DNA from 3 places in the Clostridium sp. LS3 genome. Region 2 is predicted to be linked to each of the others. Evidence: predicted binding sites of a transcription regulator. Region 2 holds the regulator's gene; each other region holds the start of a gene.
The links. The regulator Rex, encoded in region 2, represses fermentation and respiration genes when NADH is low (regulators of the CRP and FNR family bind a similar motif). The targets are predictions, from matches to a motif close to ATTGTTAANNNNTTAACAAT.
Positions count from the first base shown of each region.

Region 1 (5,778 bases), 1.0 Mb from region 2:
ATAAACTCTTAAGGGAGGAAAACATGCCATTAAGTATTAGGGAAATAATAATAAGGTTGATATTTTCAGTTTTTGTTGGTGGTATTATAGGATATGAAAGGGAAAGAAAACGCAGAGCAGCAGGACTTAGGACACATATATTAGTTTGTGTAGGAGCTACAATAATATCTTTGCTACAAATTGATATAGGAAATAAGGCTATAGCAATTATTGAAGCTAACAAGGATCTAAGTGAAATTATAAAAATAGATTATGGAAGATTAGGCGCTCAAGTAATAACTGGAGTTGGGTTTATTGGAGCTGGAGCTATAGTGCATACTAAAGGTAATATAAAGGGGTTAACAACAGCAGCAACATTATGGGTGGTAGCATGTTTAGGATTATCTATAGGTATGGGCGAGTATTATGTAAGTATATTTGGAGCTATAATAATTGTAATAACTCTAGTATTTTTAAAAAGCATAGAAAACAGGTTCATATCTAAAAATGTAATTAAAAAAATTGAAATTAAGTATAATAATTTAGAGGATACTAAGTTAGAAATAGAAAAGTATTTAGAAGGTAAAAATTTAATTATTAAAGTTATAGAGTATTTATTAGAAGAAGATAGTTCAAAAGAAGAAGTTCATGCAATTTATACTATATTAAAGCCTCAATATATTAGCTTTGAAACTATATTAAATGATCTAAAAAATAATAAAAATATAGTATATTTAAATGTAATAAAATGATATTAATATAATAAAGGTAAAACAACTTTGATAATCAAAATATTTTATATAAAAATATTCATTATGTAATTGAATTTTAGTTTATATTAGATTATTATTTAATTGAGGAACTATAGAAAAAGGATGGGATAAAATTATTATGGAAAGAAGTGAAAATGTAGTTAATGAGTTATTAGTAAAGATATTTAACGAAATACTACAGATTGAAGAAAAAACATTAAGAAATGGACATTTTTCAGATTTATCAGTTAGAGAAATGCATACTATTGAAGCAATAGGAAGAAAACAAAGAATGATGAGTGAGGTTGCACAAGACTTAGGGATTACTGTGGGTACCTTAACAACAGCAATAAATAGGCTAATTAAAAAGGGGTATGTAGATAGAAAAAGAATAGAAGAAGATAGAAGAGTAGTTCTTGTAGAGTTAACGAAGAAAGGAAAAGTTGCACATAGGCTACACGAAAGATTTCATAATGAAATGGTTAAATCTATGATGGGTGGACTTTTAGATAACGAAAGAGATGTCCTTGTAGAATCTTTAGAAAAACTGAATAATTATTTTAAGGAGAAATGTGAATCAATAGAATAATATTTGGAATAAACTTTCAGTTATTTACTTTCAACAGTTTAATTTTACTATATTCAGTAATATATTTGTGATATTATTAAGGGGTAAATAATTAGAGTGTGGGAGGATATTATGGGAAACACTAGTTTAGATGTTGCTAAATATTCAGTAAGAATGGCTATTTCATCAAGAGAAGAGGAAGAAGAATTAAAAACTGAATTCAAGAAAAAAAGTGTATTAGTTACTGCTGTTAATATAGGCGGAAATATAAATGACTCAACTTCTAAAATATTAGAAAGGGCTTTAGTAGCCTCTAAAAGAAATGGAGTAATAAGAGAAGAACACTTGCATGAAGGTGGAGTAATAGGAGCAACAAGAGATGCTTTAATGCAAGTTTGGAATAGAGCAAGTGGTCAAAATGTAGGAGGAAAAGTAGGCATTGCTAGAAAAGGTGAGCACTTAAGTGTATGTATTTTCCTTAGTGTTGGACTATTACATTTAGATGAGGTTGTGATAGGAATAGGACATAGAGCTGTTCCAGAATAAATAGTAAAATTAAAGTTTAAGGGGCTGTTATAAAATAACAGCCCCTTAAACTTTAATTTATTTTTAACTTTATAATATTTTTATTTACAAAAAAATAATGAAAATAAAGTTTTTTCTAAATTCTCTTTAGAAGTAAAAAAAAGGAGATTTCATAAGTATAATTGGATCTAATGGTGCTGGAAAATCAACGTTATTAAATATAGTATCTGGTAATATAGAGTGTGATAGTGGAATTATACTATTAGATGGAGAAGATGTTTCAAATAAGGATGAATATAAAAGGTCCAAAAATATAGGTAGAGTTTTTCAAAATCAATCTCTTGGTATATCACCGAACATGACTATATTAGAAAGCTTATTGTTAGCTGATAACAAAGGAAAAATTTATGGATTGTCTTTCGCAATAAATAAAAAAAGAATTAACTATTATAAAAATATTCTTAAAGAATTAGATTTAGGATTAGAAGATAAATTATATACAAAAGTAAATTTATTATCTGGAGGACAAAGACAAGCTTTGACATTATTAATGGCTGTTATGACAAAGCCCAAATTATTATTATTGGATGAGCACACTGCAGCCTTAGATCCTAAAACTTCTTTAAAGATAATGGATATAACGGAAAAAATGGTTAAAGAAACTGGAGTAACTACTATTATGGTAACTCATAATTTAAAACAAGATATTAAAAGTGGAAATAGACTTATTATGATGCATAGTGGACAAATTATAATTGATGTAAAAGATAAGGAAAAAGAAGAGTTAACTCATTCCAAATTAATGAAATTATTTGAGGAAGCTAATGTAAATGAAGACTTAAGTGATAGAACTTTATTAGCATAGTATTATTGAATAAATAGAAGGTTTTATTTATATTACAACCTTCTATTTATTTTTTTTATAACAACCTTTATATGATATGAATATTTAATATGATTTTTAGGAAAAGTAATAGTAATTAAGTTATAATTGTATATTAAAATCTAGATGAGAGTATTTAAAAAGATGAAAAGTAAGAAATTAAAATATTATTGTTATATATATAACAATAATATTGCTTTAAATGCCATATACATTTAAGAGATTAGTTACGATTAGATTATATCAATATTCAAAATAACACAAATAATCAGAAAATAGCTTGATAATAAAAGTCGAATATTATATTATATGAACATAATAAGGGGAAAATGGTTTGAATATGTGTAAAATAACTTTATAATAATGTATTAAAATAGGACGGAAAAATAATTTTAAAAAATATGATAAATTTTTAACAAAAAAGATTGACAAAAATTAGACAATATACTAAAATAAACTTGTACTTAGTCGATAGACAAAAAAGAGAATTTAGAAAATAAAATTATTATATAGATATGTAGGAGGAATTAAAATGGCTGTAACAAATGCACAAGAATTAACTCAAAGAATTAAAGAATTAAGAGAAGCGCAAAAGGTATTTGCCACTTACACACAAGAACAAGTAGATGAAATATTCAGACAAGCAGCTATGGCAGCAAGTGACAATAGAATTAAACTTGCTAAAATGGCAGTTGAAGAAAGTGGAATGGGAATTGTAGAAGATAAGGTAATTAAAAATCACTTTGCTGCAGAATATATATATAATCAATATAAAGATATGAAAACTTGCGGAGTTATAGAAGAAGATCATACTTTTGGTATAACTAAAATAGCAGAACCTATAGGAGTTGTAGCAGCTATAGTTCCAACTACAAATCCAACATCAACAGCAATATTTAAAACATTAATTGCATTAAAAACAAGAAATGCAATAATTATATCACCACATCCAAGAGCTAAAAAAGCTACAATTGAAGCAGCTAAAATAGTTTTAGATGCAGCTGTTAAAGCAGGTGCACCAGAAGGAATAATAGCTTGGATAGATGAACCATCAGTTGAATTATCACAAAATGTTATGAGAGAATCAGATATAATACTAGCTACAGGTGGTCCTGCAATGGTTAAATCAGCTTACTCATCAGGAAGACCAGCTTTAGGAGTTGGAGCAGGAAATACCCCAGCTATTATAGATGAAACAGCTCATATAAAAATGGCTGTAAACTCAATACTTCTTTCAAAAACTTTTGATAATGGAGTTATTTGTGCATCAGAACAAAGCATCTTAGTTATGAATGAAGTTTATGAAGAAGTTAAAAAGGAATTATCTGCAAGAGGAGCATACATATTAAAAGGTGAAGAAGTAGATAAGGTTAGAAAGATAATTTTAAATGAAAAAGGTGGCTTAAATGCTAATATGGTTGGCCAACCAGCATACAAGATAGCTGAAATGGCTGGGGTTAAAGTTCCAGTAGGAGCTAAAGTTTTAGTTGGAGAAGTTGAATCAGTAGAGTTAGAAGAACCATTTTCACATGAAAAATTATCACCAGTACTTGCTATGTACAGAGTCAAAACTTTTGATGAAGCTCTAACAAAAGCTTGTAGATTAATAGAATTAGGTGGCATGGGTCATACGTCTGTATTCTATACAGATCAAATAAAATCAACAGAAAGAATTGCTAGATTCGGAGCAGCTATGAAGACTGCAAGAACATTAATAAATATGCCAGCATCACAAGGAGCTATTGGAGATATATACAACTTTAGACTAGCGCCTTCATTAACACTAGGATGTGGATCATGGGGAGGAAACTCAGTTTCAGAAAACGTTGGTCCTAAGCATTTAATTAACGTAAAGAGTGTTGCTGAGAGGAGAGAAAATATGCTTTGGTTTAGAGTTCCAGAAAAGACTTACTTCAAATATGGATGTTTACCAATCGCTTTACAAGAATTACATGATATGGGTAAAAAGAAAGTATTTATAGTAACAGATAAAATTTTGGCTGAACTTGGATATACAGCTAGAATAACAGACGTTTTAGAAAGATATGGAATAGACTTTAGAATATTCTCAGAAGTTGAGCCAGATCCAACTCTAGCAGCAGCTAAAAAAGGTGCAGAAGCAATGCTTGCATTCAATCCAGATGTTATAATTTCATTAGGTGGAGGATCACCAATGGATGCAGCTAAAATTATGTGGGTAATGTATGAACATCCAGAAGTTAGATTCGAAGATTTAGCTATGAGATTTATGGATATAAGAAAGAGAGTTTATAAATTCCCAACTATGGGTGAAAAAGCAATGATGGTTGCTATTCCTACTTCTGCTGGTACAGGATCAGAAGTTACACCATTTGCAGTTATAACTGATGAAAAAACAGGTGTTAAATATCCACTTGCAGATTACGAACTAACTCCAGATATGGCTATAGTTGATGCTGAACTTATGATGAGTATGCCAAGAGGATTAACAGCTGCTTCAGGTATTGATGTTTTAGTTCATGCAATTGAGGCTTATGTTTCAGTATTAGCATCAGAATATACTAATGGATTAGCGTTAGAAGCAATAAGGTTAGTATTTAAGTATTTACCAGTAGCATACAATGAAGGAAGTACAAATGTAAAAGCAAGAGAAAAGATGGCTCACGCTGCATCAATAGCAGGTTTAGCATTTGCTAATGCTTTCCTTGGAATTTGCCACTCAATGGCTCATAAGCTAGGTTCATTCCATCACTTACCACACGGTATGGCTAATGCATTATTAATAAATGAATCAATTAAATTTAATGCAGCAGATGCACCAACTAAGCAAACAGCCTTTGCTCAATACAAATATCCAAATGCAGCTTGGAGATATGCTAGAATAGCAGATTACCTACAACTAGGTGGAAATACAGAAGCTGAAAAAGTTGAATTATTAACAAAGGCTATAGACGAATTAAAAGATAAAGTTGGAATGCCAAAATCAATAGCAGATGCAGGAGTATTAAAAGAAAGCTTCTATGCAACAATTGATGAAATGGTTGAGCAAGCATTTGATGATCAATGTACAGGAGCTAACCCAAGATATCCAT
Region 1 is NZ_CM143921.1:1,436,903-1,442,680, forward strand. It holds gene ACZJV1_RS06625 (MgtC/SapB family protein) at 24-731, shown strand; gene ACZJV1_RS06630 (MarR family winged helix-turn-helix transcriptional regulator) at 871-1,320, shown strand; gene ACZJV1_RS06635 (HutP family protein) at 1,432-1,845, shown strand; partial or broken gene ACZJV1_RS06640 (ABC transporter ATP-binding protein) at 1,942-2,689, shown strand; gene adhE (bifunctional acetaldehyde-CoA/alcohol dehydrogenase) at 3,240-5,778, shown strand, end outside.
Region 1: the regulator Rex is predicted to act here: its motif matches at 3,108-3,127, upstream of adhE (bifunctional acetaldehyde-CoA/alcohol dehydrogenase).

Region 2 (5,778 bases):
TTACCTCCCATATATCTTAGATATAGTGCTTTTCCTTTAATTTTCCTAATACATGCTTTACAGCTTCTTGTGGAACTTCATTTATTATTTCTCCAGCTCCTTTAGCTTCTTTAGTCATACTCTTTTTAACCTTAGTCGGCGATCCTTTAAGTCCTAATTCATCTTTATTCACATCTATATCATCAGCTGACCAAATCTTTATTTCCTTATTAGCTGTGTCAAAGATATACTTAACATTCATATATCTTGGCTCATTTAATTCCTTTATAGCTGTTAAAAGAACTGGTGCCTTAACTTTTATTAATTCATACCCATCTTCTAATGCTCTATTTACTAATAATCCATCTTCTTCTACTTTAACATCTTGAACATATGTTACTTGAGGTATATTTAAATGCTCTGCAATTTCTGGACCTACTTGAGCAGTATCTCCATCGATTGCTTGTCTTCCTGCAAATACTATATCATACTCTAACTTTTTTAAAGCTCCTGCTAAAGCCTTTGAAGTTGCTAATGTATCTGCTCCCGCAAAAGCCCTATCAGTTATAAGAATGGCTTCATCAGCTCCCATACATAAAGCTTCTCTTAAAGCATTTTGTGCTTGAGGAGGTCCCATACTTATTACTGTAACTTTCGCTCCTGTATTGTCTTTTATTGTTAATGCTTCTTCTAAAGCATGTTTATCCTCTGGATTTATTATTGATGGAACTCCATCTCTTATAAGTGTTCCTGTTTTTGGATCAATCTTAACAGCTGTTGTATCTGGAACTTGTTTTAAACAAACTACTATATTCATCTATAAATCCTCCCTTATTATCTTAATGCATTTCCTGAAATAACCATTTTTTGAACTTCTGATGTTCCTTCATAGATTTCAGTTATCTTAGCATCTCTCATCATTCTTTCAACTGGATATTCCCTAGTATATCCGTATCCACCGAATATTTGAACAGCCTTAGTTGTTACATCCATAGCAACTTCTGCTGCATAAAGTTTAGCTCTTGCTGCTTCTACTGAATATGGAAGTTTAGCATCCTTTAAGCATGCTGCTTTATAAACTAAGTGTCTTGCAGCTTCTATTTTTGTATCCATTTCTGCAATCATCCATTGTAAACCTTGGAATGCTGCTAATGGTCTTCCAAATTGTTTTCTTTCCTTCATATAAGCAACTGCTTCGTCAAATGCTCCTTCTGCTATTCCTAAAGCTTGAGCTGCTATACCTATTCTTCCTCCATCTAGAGTTTTCATAGCTATACCAAAGCCTTTACCTTCTTGTCCAATTAAGTTCTCCTTTGGAACAATACAATTACTCATAACTAATTCTGTTGTTGAAGAAGCTCTAATTCCTAGTTTTTCTTCTTTCTTTCCTATTGAGAATCCTGGAAAATCCTTTTCAACTATAAATGCTGATATTCCCTTTGTTCCTTTACTTCTATCTGTCATAGCAAATATTATAAATGTTTCTGCTACTCCTCCATTAGTTATAAATATTTTTGATCCGTTTAATATATAATTATCTCCATCTAATACTGCTACTGTTTGTTGACCTGCCGCATCTGTACCTGCTCCTGGTTCTGTTAAACCAAAAGCACCAAGTTTTTTACCTGTTGCAAGATCTTTTAAATACCTTTCTTTTTGATCTTTAGTTCCAAACTGCTCTATTAAAGATGCACAAAGAGAAGTGTGGGCAGACACTATAACCCCTGTAGTTCCACAAGCCTTTGATAGCTCCTCTACAGTTAATATATAAGAAAGCGTGTCTCCACCTGCTCCACCGTACTCTTTAGAAAAAGGAATTCCTAACATTCCAAGCTTGGCCATTTTTTCAACGTTTTCCATTGGAAATCTTTCAGTTTCATCAATTTCAGCAGCAATTGGTTTTACTTCATTTATAGTGAATTCTCTAGCCATTTGTCTCACTAATTCTTGCTCTCTAGTTAATTGAAAATTCATTTAATATACCTCCTTGATATTGAACCTTTTTTGATTATATGAATTTACTTAATTTAAATATTTTTAATTATTTAAATTTGAATTTTTTTTATATTTTATTTTTTCTGACTATTTGTTAGAAAAATTTTTGGCTCTCTTTTCCATAAATGCTTCCATGCCCTCTTTTTGATCTTCTGTAGAGAAGCATTTACCAAAATCTTCGGCTTCAATTTCTATAGCTTTATCTATATCTACTTGCATCCCCCTATTTATAGCATCTTTACATAACCTTACTGCTATAGGAGCATTTGATATTATGGTCTTTGCCATATTTTTAGCTTCTTCCATTAAACTTTCTAGTGCCACAACTTTATTAACTAAGCCTATTTTTAAAGCTTCATCTGCCTTTACAGTTGCACAAGTATAAATAAGCTCTTTGCCCTTTCCTTCACCAACTAATCTTGGTAATCTTTGAGTTCCTCCAAATCCTGGTGTTATTCCAAGACCAACCTCTGGTTGAGCAAATCTAGCCTTTTCTGAAGCTATTCTTATATCACAAGCCATAGCTAATTCACATCCACCACCTAAAGCAAATCCTGATATAGCCGCAATAACAGGCTTGTCTAATTTTTCTAATCTTCTGAAAACTCTGTTTCCTAAAAGACCAAATTCTCTTCCTTCATCTTCAGTTAAGTCCTTCATTTCAGAAATATCTGCTCCAGCAACAAAAGCTTTTTCCCCAGATCCTGTTAGTATGACACAGTAAATATTTTGATCATTTTCTAAATCATCTAAAACTGCATCTAAATCTTTTAAAGTCCCTGAATTTAAAGCATTTAAAGCTTTAGGTCTATTAATTGTAACAATAGCTAGATTTCCCTCTTTTTCAAGAATTACATTCTTTAACTCCATAATAAAGTCCTCCCTTTAACTATACTTATATAAAATTATTCAATTTTTCATTAATCTTTAATTATATAAGCTTCTCAAACCTATACTTTATACCCTTTAATGTGACATATTTAACTAAACATATCAAAAATTCTTTAATAATCTATATGTTTAATAAATAAACCATTTGTTAATCTTGTAACAATTAATAAAAAAAATAATTGAAGCCCCCGCTTCAATTATTATTATAAACTCTTAAATTTTCTTTTGCAATAAATATTTCTAATTTTAGGCAATTTTTTAATGTAACTACTTACTTTCATCTTTATCATGAAGTAAATATATTAATGTTAGTAAACTTTCTGATAAATGAACATTTTCAACTGTAACTTCTTCAGGTACAGATAAATCAACTGGAGCAAAATTCCATACGCCTGTTACTCCACCTTCTACTAAAGTATCACTAACCTTTTGTGCATTTATTCTAGGAACACAAATTATTCCTATATCTATACTGTTATCTCCTAAATAATATTTTAAGTTATCAATATCTTGTATTTCTATATCTCTTATTTTCATTCCAATAAGCTTAGGATTTGCATCAAATATAGCTTCTATAGTTAACCCTATTTGAGAAAATCTACTGTAATTTGCTATTGCCTGACCTATATTTCCTGCTCCAACTATGATTCCTTTGTATTCTTTATTTAATCCCAATATTAGGCTTATTTGATTATATAAATCTTTTACATTATATCCATAGCCCTGTTGGCCAAAGTCTCCAAAACAATTTAAGTCTTGGCGTATTTGTGACGCTGTAAAGCCTATCTTTTCTCCTAACTCTTTTGAAGAAATTCTATCTACATCATTTCTTAACAACTCTTGTAAGTATCTATGATATTTTGGCAGTCTTTTAATTACAGCCATAGAAATATTCTTTTTCTTATCCATAACCTTCATTCTCCTAATCAAATTTATTTTCATATATTAAAACTTTATTATTACCAAATTTATAATATATATTTTAACACTTTTATTAAAATTTTAAAACAACTTGAGTTACGTATTTAACAAAGTTTCAAAATTTTCTTTTATTTTTCTTAAAATCTAAAAATAGATTATATACTTAATAAACATTTAATAAAATATTTTCCAATAAAAATTAATTTAATTATATTTAGTTATAAAAAATAGACTTATGTATAACGTAGCAGATCCGTTATACATAAGTCTCAAATTTATACAAAGCTTCTCAAAGCTTTGTAAACAAGATAATGATCTTGTATGCTTCCCTTACGCCTGAAAATTTTCAACCTAATTCATTATATTTAATATGATGAAATTTGTCAATAAAATAGTTATAAAATTATTTTAAACATCTAGTTGAATTTAGAACTGCTATTAAAGTTACTCCTACATCTGCAAATACTGCTTCCCACATTGTTGCTACTCCAAAAGCACTTAAAATCAATACTAATACTTTTACTCCTAATGAGAATATTATATTTTGCCATAAAACTTTATTTGTCTTTCTTGCAACTTTAATGGCTGTAACTAAAGCTTCTGGATCGTCTTTCATTAAAACTACATCTGCGGCTTCAATAGCTGCATCTGAACCTATTCCTCCCATAGCAACTCCTATATCAGCTCTTGCTAAAACTGGTGCATCATTTATTCCATCTCCAACAAATATAACTTTTCCTTGAGTTGAATTATCTTTTATTAAACCTTCTACCTTTTCAACCTTATCTCCTGGTAATAATTCTGAAAATACCTTATCAACGCCTACTAGTGATGCTACCTTTTCTGCCACGGATTTATTATCACCTGTTAACATAACAGTTTGAGAAACCCCAACTTCCTTCAAGCCTTCTATGGCTTTCTTAGCGCCTTCTTTTATTTCATCGGATATAACTATATTACCTTTATATTCATTATTTATAGCAATATGAACTATTGTTCCAATTGATGCTATATCAGTATAACTTATATTAAACTTTTCCATCAGTTTATAGTTACCTACTAAAACTTCTGCTCCGTTAATTAAGGCTTTAATTCCATGTCCTGATATTTCTTCATAATCACTTAACTCTTCATTTTTTATATCTTTTCCATATTCCTTTATAATAGATTGAGCTATTGGATGATTTGATAAGCTTTCTGCTATAGCCGCAACCTCTATTAATTCTTCTTTTGAAATATTATTATTATTTATTTCTGTTACCTTAAAAACTCCTTTAGTTAAAGTTCCTGTTTTATCAAAAACAACTGTATTAACATCTTTAAGAGCTTCTAGGTAATTTCCACCCTTAACTAATATACCTTTTTTAGATGCTCCTCCAATCCCTGCAAATAATCCGAGAGGAATAGAAACTACTAATGCACAAGGACAAGATACAACTAAGAATATTAAAGCTCTATAAATCCAATCTGAAAAACTTGCATCCTTTATAACTAATGGAGGTATTATAGCCAACGCTAAAGCTGAAAATACAACTATTGGAGTATATACTCTTGCAAATTTAGTTATAAACTTTTCAGTTGGTGCTTTTTTATTAGATGCATTTTCCACTAATTCTAAAATTCTTGATACTGTTGATTCTTTAAAGTTTTTAGATACCTTAACTTTTAAAACACCATTTGTATTTATAAATCCTGCTAGAATATCTTCTCCCACAGAAACTTCCCTTGGAACTGATTCACCAGTAAGTGCTGATGTATCTACAAAGCTTGTTCCATCTAATACAACACCATCTAAAGGTACTCTTTCACCTGGCTTAATAACTATTATATCATCTATATTGACTGTTTCTGGTTTAACTTTTTCTTCTTTTCCATCTACTAAAATATTAGCATATTCAGCTCTTATATTCATAAGAGATGTTATTGATTTTCTAGATCTATTTACTGCATAAGATTGGAATACCTCTCCTATTTCATAAAATAACATAACTG
Region 2 is NZ_CM143921.1:436,367-442,144, reverse strand. It holds gene ACZJV1_RS02280 (electron transfer flavoprotein subunit beta) at 17-796, opposite strand; gene ACZJV1_RS02275 (acyl-CoA dehydrogenase) at 814-1,953, opposite strand; gene ACZJV1_RS02270 (short-chain-enoyl-CoA hydratase) at 2,062-2,844, opposite strand; gene ACZJV1_RS02265 (redox-sensing transcriptional repressor Rex) at 3,133-3,774, opposite strand; gene ACZJV1_RS02260 (heavy metal translocating P-type ATPase) at 4,190-5,778, opposite strand, start outside.

Region 3 (5,778 bases), 940 kb from region 2:
TGGAGGATATGAATTATTTAAGTTTACTATGAGAGTTGTTTCCGGTGGAGATGTACAAAAAGCTAATGCTTTTATAGAATTTTGCAGAGATGTAATGATGTCAAAAGTTAACTATAGAGTTACAGAGTCTAGTATAATAGTTTCAAGCGCAAGTTTTAATTATGGATCAGCAGAGTATAACTTTAATAGTGGAAAGATAAATAAAGGGGCTTCAATACAAAATGGAAGCTTTGAAGAATTTAAATCATATGTATTAAATATAATAAAAAATATATAAAAAGGATGAGAAAAATTTCTCATCCTTTTTATATCTAGGAAAGTATGAAAGATTAAAGTTTTGAAAATGTGAATAGATAATGTTTTTAGAAATTTAATTTGAAAAAATAGATTTGTTTTATACTTTCCTTACATTCAGTTTGGAAGTGGACATATGTAAGTTTACGTTGACTTTGAGCGGAGTGACGGAATAAGTAAACTTATATATGTTAATTTTTTTATTTGTTGTAAGCTATATATTAATGTATAATTATTGTGTAAAAATATTAAATAAAGTAAAACATAGAGGACTATATAAATGAATCTAGAAAAAAAGATTACAAAATTAACAATTGCTATATTTATAGCTGTTATATTTATTATAAGCATTTTTTCATTAGCTATAATAAATAAGAAAGTTTCTGAAACAATAGGAAAAAGTCTTACAGATACAGCTTTTGTTATAGCAGCGAATCCGATGATTCAAAAAGAGTTAGCAGATAAAGAAGACCCTACCAATCTTAAAGTACAAAACTTTGCTGAAAGAGTAAGATTAAAGACAGGCTTATTATTTATAACAATTATGGATAACGAAGGCGTACGATATTCTCATCCAATTCCGGATAATATAGGTAGAAAATTTTTAGGTGGAGATGAAAAATTAGCCTTAGAAAATGGTGAAACTTATATATCTGAAGGAGAAGGTCATTTAGGGAAATCTATTAGATCTTTTGTGCCAATTTACAAAGATGGGGTGCAAGTTGGAGTAGTATCTGTAGGGATTTTAAAGAGAGATTTAAAAGAAGAGGTTAGAGAATATGTTGTTGATTTAATACCAGTATTTATAGGTGTATTAATAGTAATAATATTTCTTGCAAGAAAGTTAGCACACAATATAAAAGAAGATATTTACGGATTAGAACCTGAAGAGATAGCTATTCAGCTTAGAGAAAAAGAATCTATTATAAATAATATAGAAGAAGGATTAATAGCATTAAATAGTTCAGGACATATAACAACAATAAACAATAAAGCATTGGAAATTTTAAAGATAAATTCAGATGAGGAAATAGATAATAAAATAATAAACTTATTATATGAAGTAATGTATAGAAGAAGTAGAATATTTAATAAGGAAATACGATTGGATAATAATATTATAGTTATGGGAAATTTCTATAGTATTATAGGAGAGTATGGTAAAGTTGTAGGAGCAATTGCTAGTCTTCAGGACTTTACAAAAGTGCATAATATGGCTGAAGAATTAACAGGTGTAAAGGAATTAACTTGGAACTTAAGAGCTCAAAATCATGAATTTATGAACAAATTACATACTATAGCAGGATTAATACAATTAGAGGAAAATGATAAAGCGTTAGAATATATATTTCAAACTACAGAGACAAGAGGAATAATTACAGATAGTTTAAGTAAAATAAAAGAACTATCATTACAAGGATTACTATTTTCAAAATATAATAAAGCTGATGAAATGAAAATAAAGTTCGAAATTGATGAAAACTCATATTTAAAAACTATTCCTAGCAATATTAGAATACAGGATATATTAACCATTATAGGAAATCTTATAGAGAATTCTATAGAAGAAGTAAAAGGAAAAGAGGGTGGATATGTGTATGTGGGAATTTTCCAAGAAGAAAAAATAAAAATAATAGTTAAAAATAATGGAAATAAGATTGAAGATGAAATAAAAGAAAAAATATTTAAAAGAGGATTTAGTACAAAGGGAGAGTTCAGAGGGCTTGGCTTATATAACATAAAAAATATTATAGATTCATTAAATGGACGTTTAAAGTTAACTTCAGATAAAATAACTAAATGGGAGGTTGAAATATAGTAATGACTAAGATAAAAGTTTTTATTATTGAAGATGATCCAATGGTAAAAGAAATAAATACAAGATTTTTAGAGAAACTAGAAGGGTTTGAAGTAGTTGGAGAAGCAAGTAATATAAAAGAAGCTAAAGAGAAAATTGCTAAAAGTAAGGTTGATTTGATTTTACTAGATGTATTTCTACCAGATGGAAAAGGATTAGATTTGTTAAAATGGATTAGATTAAATGAAATTAATATGGATACAATACTAATTACAGCAGATAAATGCAAGGCTTCAGTAAACGAAGCCTTTAAATATGGAGCTGTAGACTATTTAATAAAACCATTTAAGTTTGAAAGATTTAAAGAAGCATTATCTAATTATAAAGATAGATTTTTTGAAATGAAAAATATAGATAATATAAATCAAGAATATATTGATCAGTACATATTAAAAATAAATAAAGATTATATTGAAGAGGAGGCAGAAGAAAGAGAATTATGTAAAGGATTAAGTTTAAAGACATATAACAAAATAATAGAATATATGAATGTTAAAAATAAAACTAAATTGACAGCAGAAGAAGTCGCGAAGGGAAGTGGACTTGCTAGGGTAACAGCAAGAAGATACTTAGAAAAAATGGTTGGAGAAGGAAAAGTAGATATAATTCAAGAATATGGTAAGATAGGAAGGCCTACAAACTTTTACATAATCAAAAAATAAGACCAAAAAGACCAAAATAAACAATAAGACCACAATATTGATTGATTATAAATTAACAAATATACTAAAGTTGTAAATATTTAAAGAATAATTAAGGATTAAGGGGAGAAATGTTAATGAAGAAGAAGACTTTAGCATTAATAATGTCAGCTTTAATATTAGTTCCAACAACTTTAGTTGGTTGTGGTGGAAAAAAAGAAACTGCTGACGTAGTAGTTATAGGAGCTGGTGGAGCAGGTTTATCTGCGGCAGTACAAGCTAAACAAGAGGGAGTAGAGAATGTTGTTGTTTTAGAAAAAATGCCTATAGTAGGAGGAAATACTAATAGAGCTACTGGTGGATTAAATGCAGCAGAAACTGAACAACAAAAATCAAAAGGCATAGAGGATTCTATTGAAACTATGTACAACGATACAATGAAGGGTGGATATGAAAAGAACAACCCTGAATTAGTTAAGAAATTATCTAATGAAGCTAAAGACTCAGTTAAATGGTTAACAGATTTAGGTGCAGACTTATCAGATGTTGGTAGAATGGCAGGAGCTACAAATTATAGAACACACAGACCAACAGGTGGAGCGGCAGTAGGAGCTCACTTAGTTGATACGTTAAAAGCATCTGCTGAAAAAGAAAAAGTTGATTTAAGATTATGGAATGAAGCTAAAGAAATAGTTGTAGATAAAGATGGTAATGTTTCAGGAGTTAAAGTAACAAATAAAGAAGGTAAAGAATATACAATAAATACAAAAGCTGTTGTTATAGCAGCTGGTGGTTTCTCAGCTAATCAAGAAATGGTAGTTAGCTATAAAGAAGATTTAAAAGGTTTTGCAACAACTAACCATACTGGAGCTACTGGGGACGGTATAGTTCTTGGAGAAAAACTTGGAGCAGACTTAGTAGATATGACAGAAATTCAAACACATCCAACAGTTGTCCCAGAAAAGGCTGTAATGGTTACAGAAGCAGTAAGAGGAAATGGTGCAATACTTATTAATAAAGATGGTAAGAGATTTACAAATGAATTATTTACAAGAGACGTTGTTTCTAAGGCTATATTAGAACAAAAAGATGGAGTAGCTTATCTTTTCTTTGATGAAGGATTAAGAAAGAGCTTAAAAGCAACAGAAGAATACTTTAATATGGGATTAGTTACAGAAGCAGATTCAGTAGCAGAATTAGCAGAAAAACTATCAATAGATAAAGATACAATGGTTCAAACAGTTAATAAATATAATGAATTTGCAGCAGCTAAAACTGATTCGGAATTCAAGAGAGAAGATCTTCCAAGACAATTAAATCAAGGTAAGGTATATGCAATACCTGTAACACCTGCTGTTCACCACACAATGGGTGGATTAAAAATAAATACAAATGCTGAAGTTGTAAATAAAGATGGAAATGTTATTAAAGGTTTATTTGCAGCAGGAGAAGTAACTGGTGGAGTACACGGTGGAAACAGATTAGGTGGAAATGCATTAGCAGATATAGTTACATTTGGTAGAACTGCTGGAAAGAATGCAGCTGCATATATAAAAAAATAGATAAATAACATTGTAGGAGGAAGAAGAATGAAGAAGTTAACTGCGATATTAGGAGCAATAGCATTGTCAGCAACAGTACTTGTTGGCTGTGGTGGCGGAAAATATAAAGATGGAACATATACAGGTGAAGGACAAGGAGCTTCTGGAGCAATAAAAGTAGAAGTTAAAGTTGCAAAAGGAAAGATATCAGAAATAAACTTAACAGAGCAACATGAAACTAAGACTTTAGTAGATGGTGTTAAAGACAACTTAGTTCCAGAAATAATAAAGAAACAAAGTACTGAAGGCGTTGAAGCTATATCAGGTGCAACTAATTCATCAAAAGGTGTATTAGAAGCTGTAAATAAAGCTTTAGAAGCAGCAGCTAAATAAAAAAAGCCCTTAGATTTTTATATATAGTAGGTGGATTTCATAAAATAGAATCTGCCTACTTTTTTATTTAAATTGTTTTAATTTATATCTTGCATATTTAAGGAAGAGATATTGAATTAATAATAAAATTTGTTGCTAGAATTTGTATATTTGAAATATAATATGTATATACTTTTTATTAAATATGATTAGGAGATAATTTATGAAGGATGGGTATGAAAGTTTTGAATCCGATTTTAATATTTTTAGTAACAAAATATCACTTTTAATGGAGTCAAGAAACAAAGAAGAAATAATAAATATAGTTAATGAAAAACATAAATCTGAAGTTATAGATGATGTTGATAAAGAGCATAAAAGAGATGATTTAATAATTTGGAATGCAGTATATACTAGAGAGATTATAAAAAATGGAATATCTAAAAAATATCTTCATCCAATTTATAATAAATTTTATAGGCAAATTAAAGAGGCTAATAGCATAAGTAGTTTACAAATTATTGAGACAAAAATGATAAATGAATATGTGGATTTACTAATAAATGATACGGAAATTACTGATAGCTTTACAGTTAATAAGCTTTTACAAGCTCTTCATTTAAATATTGAAAATCATACATCACTAGAATCAATATGTAATAATTTAAATATATCAGTAGGCTATGCATCAACTTGTTTTAAAAAATATAAGGGAATATCTATTATGAAGTATTTGAGAGAAATAAAGATTGAAAGATCAAAGACGTTACTGTTAAGTACAGAAAAAAGTATATTAGAAATAAGCATATTGTTAGGATTTCATGATCAAAGTCATTTTACTAATACCTTTAAAAAGATAGTAGGAATATCGCCATCAGAATTTAGAAATAAAAATTATTCAATATAAGTGGTAAATAATTGAATAAAAATAATTTTAATAATATAATTAGACTATGTTAGAGGAAAAATGTCTAACAGAGCATATAATTAAAAATAAGTATAAAAGGAGAGTAATTATGTCATTAGAATGGAGCTTAAAAGAGCTATATCCATCATTCACTTCAGATGAGTT
Region 3 is NZ_CM143921.1:1,374,698-1,380,475, forward strand. It holds gene ACZJV1_RS06335 (hypothetical protein) at 1-277, shown strand, start outside; gene ACZJV1_RS06340 (ATP-binding protein) at 575-2,113, shown strand; gene ACZJV1_RS06345 (response regulator) at 2,116-2,814, shown strand; gene ACZJV1_RS06350 (flavocytochrome c) at 2,931-4,355, shown strand; gene ACZJV1_RS06355 (FMN-binding protein) at 4,383-4,727, shown strand; gene ACZJV1_RS06360 (helix-turn-helix domain-containing protein) at 4,930-5,613, shown strand; gene ACZJV1_RS06365 (M3 family oligoendopeptidase) at 5,723-5,778, shown strand, end outside.
Region 3: the regulator Rex is predicted to act here: its motif matches at 2,855-2,874, upstream of ACZJV1_RS06350 (flavocytochrome c).